DNA from 3 places in the Halomonas sp. DN3 genome. Region 1 is predicted to be linked to each of the others. Evidence: riboswitches for the same ligand, from Rfam matches in the RefSeq annotation. Region 1 holds a riboswitch; each other region holds the start of a gene.
The links. A riboswitch is a leader RNA that binds a small molecule or an ion and turns the genes downstream of it on or off. The one in region 1 is predicted to bind thiamine pyrophosphate.
Positions count from the first base shown of each region.

Region 2: linked by a shared signal. The riboswitch ahead of NKF27_RS06920 (3-oxoacyl-ACP reductase) and the one ahead of thiC (phosphomethylpyrimidine synthase ThiC) in region 1 are both predicted to bind thiamine pyrophosphate.
Region 3: linked by a shared signal. The riboswitch ahead of NKF27_RS06930 (sodium:solute symporter family protein) and the one ahead of thiC (phosphomethylpyrimidine synthase ThiC) in region 1 are both predicted to bind thiamine pyrophosphate.

Region 1 covers NZ_CP099965.1:1,339,424-1,342,759, reverse strand. The annotation lists gene mdoH (glucans biosynthesis glucosyltransferase MdoH) at 1-296, shown strand, start outside; TPP riboswitch at 360-513, shown strand; gene tenA (thiaminase II) at 595-1,263, shown strand; TPP riboswitch at 1,275-1,409, shown strand; gene thiC (phosphomethylpyrimidine synthase ThiC) at 1,487-3,336, shown strand, end outside.
Region 2 covers NZ_CP099965.1:1,556,332-1,559,425, reverse strand. The annotation lists gene NKF27_RS06925 (LLM class flavin-dependent oxidoreductase) at 1-1,205, opposite strand, end outside; gene NKF27_RS06920 (3-oxoacyl-ACP reductase) at 1,214-2,023, opposite strand; TPP riboswitch at 2,071-2,169, opposite strand; gene NKF27_RS06915 (SOS response-associated peptidase) at 2,268-2,942, opposite strand.
Region 3 covers NZ_CP099965.1:1,559,509-1,562,844, forward strand. The annotation lists gene NKF27_RS06930 (sodium:solute symporter family protein) at 109-1,554, opposite strand; TPP riboswitch at 1,635-1,737, opposite strand; gene NKF27_RS06935 (hypothetical protein) at 1,797-2,585, opposite strand; gene NKF27_RS06940 (diguanylate cyclase) at 2,757-3,336, shown strand, end outside.

The DNA.
Region 1 (3,336 bases):
TCTTCATCTGGCTGACGCCGGTGTGGCTCGGCCTGGTGATGGCCGCCCCGCTGGTCCGCTGGAGCTCCAGCCTGACCATCGGCCGGGCCCTGAGGCGCGCCGGCCTGTTGCTGGTCCCGAGCGAGACCCGCCCCCCGGCGGTGGTGGGCGAGCTTCGCGTCGCCGAGGCACCACCGCCCCCGGCGACCCCGGCCGAGCCGCCACGGGAAATCCCCCGCGAGATGCCGGTGCAGTCGTTTCGCGAGCACGGCACGGACTCGGCGCCGGATGTCTCCGGCGAGAAGTCCATCGACTGAGCCGGATCCCGCCCGGCTTCACCGTGGTGGACACCCCGGCAAGCCGTGCTAGACTCGATCCAGACTCGCTTGACGGGGTGCCGGTGAATCCGGCTGAGATGGCGCAGGGCCAGCGTGATGTATCGCCGGCCGCCAGCGCCGATCCCGTGGAACCTGATCCGGGTGCGGTGTGGCTTCACACCTTGAACCGGCGTAGGGAATCAGGCGGTGGTGCCAGCCCCTGCGCGCGCACCTCCCTCCTTTCTCGTCGCCGTGTCCCTTGCCGCCGCCCTCCGGATCCGCACCAACCGGAGGCAACATGGGCTACCGCTTTACCGATCTTGTCGACGCCTGCCGCGATGACTGGCACGCCTATATCGAACACGACTTCGTGCTCGCCCTTGGCCGTGGTGAACTGGCCGACGCCAGCTTCCGTCACTACCTCAAGCAGGACTATCTGTTTCTGCTGCAGTTCTCCCGGGCCTACGCCCTGGCGGCCTACAAGAGCCACAGCCTCGACGAGCTGCGCGGCGCCTTCGACGGCATGAAGACCATCCTCGACGTGGAACTTGGCCTGCATCTCGCCTTCTGCCGCGACTGGGGCATCAGCGAGGCCGAACTCAGTGAGCTGCCCGAAGCCCGCGCCACCCTGGCCTACACCCGCTACGTGCTGGACGCCGGCAGCCGCGGCGACCTCCTGGACCTGCACGTGGCGCTGGCCCCCTGCATGGTCGGCTACGCCGATATCGCACGAAGCCTCAACGCCCGCTCGGACACCCTGCGCGGTGCCGACAACCCCTTCGACGCCTGGATCGCCATGTACGAAAGCGACGACTTCCAGGCCGCTGCGCGCCAGGAGCAGGCCTGGCTCGACGATCAGCTTGCCCAGGTATCCGGCGAGCGCTTTACGCGACTGTCACGGATCTTCGCCGACGCAACACGACTCGAGATCGACTTCTGGCAGATGGGACTCGACCTGAGCGACTGACACAATCAGCAGCACGCTTGACGGGGGGCCGCAAGAGGCGGCTGAGATCATGCAACGCATGGGACCCGTTGAACCTGATCTGGGGGTAACCCCGATGCCACGGCATCGCGGTGAGGACCAGCGTAGGGATCAAGCGCTCACGGCCCTGGCCACGACGCCCCTTCCTTCCTCGCGCCATGCCCACAACAACGACAGCACCCAGTGCCGTGAGAAGGACAAGCCAATGCCACTCGATCAACCCGTTTCCGCAAACAAGCCCCGCCATAGCGCGCACTTCCTGGCCGAGACCGCCCAGGTCGACAAGGCCGCGGTTGCGCCGCTGCCGGGCTCTCGCAAGGTCCATGTACAGGGCTCCCGCGACGACCTGCGGGTACCGTTTCGCGAGATTTCGCTGTCAGCGACCCGCACCTCCGGGGCCGACGAAGCCAACCCGCCGCTGCTGGTCTACGACACCTCCGGCCCCTACACCGATCCCCAGGTCGAGGTCGACCTGCGTCGCGGGCTTGCCGAGTTGCGCCGGCCCTGGATCGAGGAGCGCGACGACACCGAATGGCTCGATGGACCGACCTCGGACTACGGTCGCCGGCGCGCCAACGACCCGACACTCGCCTCCCTGCGTTTCGAATTGACCCGAACGCCGCGCCGCGCACGTCGTGGCGCCGATGGCCGCGCCGGCAATGTGACCCAGCTGCACTATGCTCGGCGCGGCATCATCACCCCGGAGATGGAGTTCATCGCCATCCGCGAGAACCAGCGTCGCCAGGCCCTGGCCGATGGCTATCGAGGCAGCGACGAGGTCGAGCGCATCCTCGGCCACCAGCATCCCGGGCAGGGCTTCGGCGCCCGTCTGCCAGAGGAGATCACCCCCGAGTTCGTGCGCCAGGAAGTTGCCGCCGGGCGCGCCATCATCCCCGCCAACATCAATCACCCGGAAGCCGAGCCGATGATCATCGGGCGCAACTTCCTGGTGAAGATCAATGGCAACCTGGGCAACTCGGCGGTGACCTCCTCCATCGAGCAAGAGGTCGAAAAGATGACCTGGGGCATCCGCTGGGGCGCCGATACCATCATGGATCTATCCACCGGAGCGAATATCCACGAGACCCGCGAGTGGATCATCCGCAACTCGCCGGTACCGATCGGCACGGTGCCGCTCTATCAGGCGCTGGAGAAGGTCAAGGGCGTGGCCGAGGACCTCACCTGGGAGGTGTTCCGCGACACCCTGATCGAACAGGCCGAGCAGGGCGTGGACTACTTCTCCATCCACGCAGGCGTGCTGCTGCGTTACGTGCCTCTGACCGCCAACCGGGTCACCGGCATCGTCTCTCGCGGCGGCTCGATCATGGCCAAGTGGTGCCTTTACCATCACCAGGAAAGCTTCCTCTACACCCACTTCGAGGACATCTGCGAGATCTGCAAGCAGTACGACGTGGCCTTCTCGCTGGGCGATGGCCTGCGCCCGGGCTCGGTGGCCGACGCCAACGACGAGGCCCAGATGGCGGAGCTCAAGACCCTGGGCGAGCTGACCCATATCGCCTGGAAGCACGACGTCCAGGTGATGATCGAAGGCCCTGGCCACGTGCCCATGCACCTGGTCAAGGAGAACATGGACAAGCAGCTCGAGTACTGCGACGAGGCGCCCTTCTATACCCTTGGGCCGCTGGTGACCGATATCGCCCCGGGCTACGACCACATCACCTCCGGCATCGGAGCGGCGATGATCGGCTGGTACGGCTGCGCCATGCTGTGCTACGTCACCCCCAAGGAGCACCTGGGCCTGCCCGACAAGGACGATGTCAAGACCGGCATCATCACCTACAAGATCGCCGCCCATGCCGCCGACCTGGCCAAGGGGCATCCCGGCGCCCAGCGCCGCGACAACGCCCTGTCCAAGGCACGCTTCGAGTTTCGCTGGGAGGACCAGTTCAACCTGGGCCTGGACCCGGACACCGCCCGCGCCTATCACGACGAAACGCTACCCAAGGACTCCGCCAAGGTGGCCCACTTCTGCTCCATGTGCGGGCCCAAGTTCTGCTCCATGAAGATCAGCCAGGAGGTCCGCGACTACGCCCG
Region 2 (3,094 bases), 220 kb from region 1:
CGCTGCAGTTCGGGCACGACCTGTTCGACCACGTCCTCGATGCTGTCCGGCAGCGATGGCGGCATCAGGTTGAAGCCGTCCGCCCCGCCCTGCTCGACCCAGCGCTGCATCTCGTCGGCGATACGCTCCGGGGTGCCGACCATGGTGCAGTGGCCGCCACCGGCGGCGAGCCGTCCCAGCAACTGGCGCAGCGTCGGTCGTTCGCTCTCGATGATCCGCAGAATCGTGGCGTAGCGCCCCTTGGGCCCGCTGAAGGCCTCCAGTGGCGGCAACTCGGGCACCGGGGCATCCAATTCCCAGTCGCCCACGTCCTGACCGATGAACTGACTCAACTGGCGCCGGGAGCTGTCCACCGGCAACAGTTCGTCGAGCTCCCTCTGCTTGCGTCTGGCCTCCTCTTCGGTGGAGCCGACGTAGGTGACGAGCCCCGGCATGATCGCGACCTTCGGTCTGCCCGCGGCCTTCACCCGAGCCTGAAGATCGCTGTAGTAGGCCTGGGCGGAGGGCAGATCGTAGGCCACCGCGTAGATGGCCTCGGCGTAGCGCGCGGCCAGGTCACGGCCCTGATCCGAGGCGCCGGCCTGAAACAGCACCGGGTGGCCCTGGGGCGGACGCGGCACCGTCAGCGGGCCATCCACCAGAAAGTGCTCGCCGTGATGGTGAACGGGTCTGACCCGGCTGGCGTCGACGTAATCGCCCTGGCGATCCCTCACCAGGGCGTCGTCACTCCAGGAGTCCCACAGCGCCAGCATGGTATTGGCGAATTCCTCCGCCCGGGCATAGCGCTCGGCGTGGCTCGGCATGGCCTCGAGCCCATGGTTGCGCGCCTCGCTGTCGAACATCGAGGTCACCAGGTTCCAGCCCAGGCGTCCGCCGGAGATATGGTCCAGCGAGGCCAGCATGCGCGCAGCGTGAAACGGCGTATAGAAGGTGCTGGAGACGGTCGAGATAAGCCCGATGTGTTCGGTGGCCCGCGCCATGGCCGCCAGCATGGTCAGCGGTTCCAGGGTCCACAGCGGACCGTCGGCGACGTTGCCCGCGGCGTGACCATCGGCGAAGAACACCGCATCGAAGCGGCCCCGCTCGGCGAGCCGCGCCAGCTCCTCGTAGTAGCGGATATCGGCCAGGCGCTCGACGCTGGAACGGGGATGACGCCAGGCCGCCTTGTGGTGGCCGCAGCCCATGATGAACAGATTAAGGTGCATGCTGGCCATCAGTCCTTCACCAGTCCGCCGTCGACCACCAGGTTCTGGCCGGTGACCGCTCGCGACCAGGGCGAGGCGAACAGCAGCGCGGCGTCGGCAAACTCTTGCGGCGTGGTCACCCGTCGCAACGGTGTGCTGGCGGCGATCAGGTCGAACACCGCCTCCGGCGTGGCGCGGGAGGCATCGGTGGTGCGCAACAGGCCGCCGGAGATCATGTTCACGGTGATATTGTCCGGGCCCAGATCGTGGCCCAGGGTGCGCGTCAGCGACAGCAGCGCCGCCTTGGCGGCGGTGTAGTCGTGGTAGGGCACCACCGGGTTCTGGAACAGGTTGGTACCGATATTGACGATGCGACCAAAGCCGGCCTCACGCATGCCGGCAAGCGACGCCTGCACCGTGTTCAGTGCTCCCCGGGCGACGCCCTGAAGCTGATGATCGAGATGCTCCCAGGTCAGCTCGTCGGGACCGGGACGGGCGTCGCCGTTGAAAGCGAAGTCCGGCAGCGCATTGTTGATCAAGGTGGTGACCGGTGCGCCGAAGTGCTCGCGGGCACGCGCGAACATGGCATCGACGGCGCTGCGATCACAGACGTCGGCGGCCACCGCCAGGGCTTGCTCGGGATAGTCGGCTACCAGCGCGTTGGCGCCCTCTTCGCTGCGTCGATAGTTGACCACCACCCGCGCGCCCTGCTCGAGGAAACTGCGCGCCAGGCTGACACCGAGGCCACGTCCAGCGCCGGTGACGACGACCAGCTGGCGGGAAATAGGAAGCGCAGGCGGACTTACGGAAGCTGAAGGTAAGGCGTCGGAAAGGGTCATCTGGCGGGTCCTTGGTCGAGGCGAGGAACGCACGCCGACCCCTGGACTGACGACTGCGCTGACATCCCTTCGCCGGTATGAACTGGATCAGGTTCGACGGGTGTTTCTCAGCCCCGCTATCGTGCGGGACACCCCGTGCCATGCGCCTTCGACCTTAGCCCATCGGCGCGGGGCGGACAAGCCGCGCAGCACCTGGAACATCACCGCAGCCAGGGCATGCAGACGGGCGCTTCAGACCCGACGGTCAGCCCGGTGCCTGGACGGCTTCCATCAAGTCACTTCCTTCCTCTCCCGCCCGATTGACCCTGGTCGAGACCGGCCATGCCTCGAAGGCGCCAGCGGGTAGATGCCGCACCGTCTGGCGCATGACGTCGCGATCACTCAGCTCAGGATCGAGCCAGGGTTCAAGGCTGGCGTCGTCCAGCGCCAGCGGCATCCGGGCGTGCACCTGACTCGCGCAGCCCCGGGCGGGTTCGGTGAGGATGGCAAGGCCCGGCCTGCCGTCGTCCCTTTCACTGAAGATCGCCGCCAGCCACAGCGGCGCGCGATCTTCACGACACAAGAAATAAGGCTGCTTGCCGGTCTCGCCCGGCAGCCACTCGTACCAGCCGTCCGCCGGCACCAGGCAGCGATGGCGAGCAAAGGCCCCACGAAAATAGCGCGAGGTGGCGACCTTCTCCACGGTGGCGTTGATCGGCTCCGGCGCCCCGGCCTGGGCCCAGTGGGGTCGATAGCCCCACCACATCGAGGTAAAGGAAGGTACAACCTCCCCGTCCATGGCGAGTGACGTGATCCAGGTGCCCGGCGCGACATTGTAGCGAGGTGGCGGCTCCTGCTCGGGCAGGCGCGGCGCCACCGGCAAGCGCATCAGCGCCGCAAGCTGAGCAAAAGGTGTGTAACAGGCGAAACGGCCGCACATGGATACCTCCTTTACCGGACCCTGCAGGATCAGCCTAGCACCATCTCTTGCGTCCACTCAGGCCACCTGTGCGCGCTACAGGTTAGTCATCTGCGAACGTTAAGTTTTCGCTAAGCTAGGCAGCCTAGCCTTGCCATCAACTCCTCTTTCAA
Region 3 (3,336 bases), 220 kb from region 1:
GAACTGCCAGGGCCCCTGATCGCCAGGCCTTGAAACGACAACAGCGGGACGCGTCAGCACGTCCCGCTGTTTTTTATCACGCCTTGCCAGGCTGTCAGCGTGGCGGTGTCAGCTCTGGAAACGCCGCACCAGACTGCCCATGCGGGTGAAGTCATAGTCCTGGCGGGATGGCAGCAGCTTCATCAGCACCAGCGAGACCAGCACCGGCACGAAGGCCGCCAGCAGGAAGGATTCCAGCAGGGTGGCGGTACCGCCGCTGGGGGACGGGAACATCGCCAGCCCGGCGACCAGGCCCGCAGCGGTGCTGAGGACCGCGTTGCGCCCGTCGTAGCGGCGATTGAACAGACCGAAAAACACTGGGAAGGCCGCCGCCGAGCACAGCAGGTCCGCCAGCAGGAACAGATAGAGCACGCTGTAGCCCTGGGCCGCCACCCAGGTCACCGGCACCGCTGCGGCGACGATCAGCCAGCGTGCCAGGCGCATCAGGGTGGCTTCGCTGGCCTGGGGCAGCAGCCGGTGCATGTCGACGGCGATGATGCTGGAGGTGGCGTTGACGGTAGTGTCGGCGCTGCTCATCACCAGGGCCAGACCCAGCGGAATCAAGGCCAGGGCGAACCACAGCGGCACCTCGGACAGCAGCACGCTGAACAGCGCCACCGAACCGTCTCCCTCGAGCCCGAGGCCGACGAAGGCCAGGCCGAACAGGCCCATCAGCACGATCACCGGAAAGTTGAACAGCCCTGCGATCCAGAAGCCCCGCCGCAGCACCTTGCTGTCCCGGGCGGCGTAGATGCGCTGCCAGGTGCCCTGGTAGAACAGGCCGGTCAGCATCACCGCGATAAAGAACGTCAGACCGGCACGCAGGCCACCGGCATCGGTGACATCCAGCAACTGGGGCGCACGTTCCTGCAGGCCCTCGAGCGTCGGCGCGACGCCGCCGGCGGCCTGCCAGCCGAACACCAGCAGCAGCGCCAGCAACGGCAGGATCACCAGCATCTGTACCTTGTCGGTGAAGATGGTGGTGCGCAGGCCGCCGTAGAAGGTGTAGAGCAGGGTCGCGATCATCACCACGCAGGCGGTCAGCCACAGTGGGATCGGCGCCAGCAGGGTGACCATATGGGCGATCGCGGTGAGGCCTGCCGCCAGCGAGATGAACAGATAGAACAGCATGATCGTCAGGGTGAAGGCGTACATGGTGCGCCCGTAGCGATGGATCACGAACTCGGTGAGGCCGTGGCCTTCGGGGATCAGCTCACGCATGCGTCGTCCCAGCGGGATCATCACCAGGCGCGGGACCATGGAACCCAGCGCATAGCCCAGTACCGCGCCGATGCCGCCCCAGGTGGCCGCCTGGGCGGGGCCGAACAGGATCCAGGTGCCCAGGGTGGTGGCCACCAGGGTCAACACCGTGGCGCGGGTGTTCTGGCTGTTGCGAGCCGAGATGTAGTCATCCAGGCCGCCCTGACGACGTCGGGCATAGATCAGGCCGGGGATGGCAAAGATGGCGGCGCACAGCAGAAGCCACAGCGCCGTCCAGGTGGGATCGAGCATCATCGAAAGAAGACCTCTTTCTTGTCGTTGTCCGCAGGGACCGGTGGACAGGGGGGACGAGCGGCGGACAGGAAGAAAGAGGAGATAACGCAACCATCCTTCCCTTCGCCGGCATGACCCGGATCAGGTTCAAAGGGTTACCGCGTGATGCGGAATCTCAGCCGTCAGGCTCCCCCAGGAATGCGCACAGCGTAGGACCGCCTCCGATGGCTGTCAATTGGCGCTTTGGCCGCAGCGACGGGGCGTCAGACGGTGGGCGAGGTGCGCAGGCTGTGCCAGCCATCGTAAAGCCAGTTTGCCGCTCGGCTTGGATCGATGTCAGCCATCGCCAGATAGCCATGACAGCAGGCCTCGCGGCTCGCTCGCACAATGGTCGAGGCGTCGGTGGCGTCCATCACCAGGGTGCGTCGGTGCCCGCCGCCGCCGCGCAGGAAGGGGGCCGCGGGAGCGCGCTGGAACTCGACGCCTGCCGGCAGGGGCGCTGTCGAGTGATGCGTGTCGGGGTGGTCTGGGGCGCACAGGATGACCTCGAAGCCGAGCCGTTGTCCCTGGCGCGCCAAGTCGGCATTGACCGGGGCGTGGCCGGTCAGCACCAGACGCAAGGCCGGCTGGATCAGCACCTCGACGACGTCGTCGCCGATCTGGACCAGCGGACTGGTTGGCGTGGGTCGCTGCAGGTTCATGGACGTGCTGCCCAGGCTGACGCGGCGAATCAGCGATGGCTGGCCGGCGAGCGTTGCATGGATGACCTCCAGGTGCACCAGGGTCTCGCTGCTCGGTGACAGGCGCTCGACCAGGCAGGGGGTGCCATCGTTAGCGTTGTTGTCGATATTGACCAGGCAGGCGCCGCCGTCCCGCGCCTGGGACAGCAAGATGGGCTGTCCGGCGTACCCGGGGCCATCGGCATCGCTGGTGACGCTCAGGTGGGGGAAGGCGGGAGCAGGGGTGTCCAGACGCGTGCAAAGCCAGCTGGTATCCCCGCGATTGGCCAGCGTCAGGGCGTGTTCGATGGCGACAAGGTCCTGGTGGTTCATGGGCAGCTCCCGCGGCGGTGTCGGCGACGCCAGCATAACGTGGAAGCGGGCAAGCGAAATAATCCGGCATCTATAAGCATCTTTTCATAGGCTAGAGAAGACGGCACGCGAGCCGCCAGGGTATTGACCTGCTGCCGGTCCAGGGCAGGGCTTACGCAAGGAGTTGTCCTCATGGAGCGTTTTGCCTGGGTGGAAGAGGCATTGGTGTCGTCCGGAACGGTGCTGGTACGCCTGACGCCGGAGTTGCAGGTGCACGACGTGGTCGGTGATGCCGTGCGCGTGCTGGGCGAGCCTGGAGAGGTCTGGATCGGGCGGGGGCTGGCAGAGCTGCCTGGCGAGGTCGCCAGGGTCGCCGAAGCCTGGGTCTCCCGGGGTGTCGCTCACGCTGCCAAGCCTTCGATGCCGCTGGAACTGGGCGATGGTAGCTGCTGTCGCCTGGCCGATGGTGGGCTGGTGCTGCGACTGTCGGCTCGGCAGAAGGCAAGCCGCGGTGTCATCGCGCGGATGGCCGACCACCTGCCGGTGATGGTGGCCTACGTCGACCGCGACTTCTGCTTCCGTTTCAACAATCGTGCCTACCTCGACTTCATCGGCCAGCCTGCCGAGGCGCTGATGGGGCAGCCGGTGTCTTCGGTGCTTGATGCAGACTCCTACGCCAAGATCCGGCCACGTTTCGATCTGGCGCTGGCGGGGCAGGAGGTCAGCTACGAGGATTCCCTGGTGCTCCAGGACGGTCGCCAGATCTACTTCA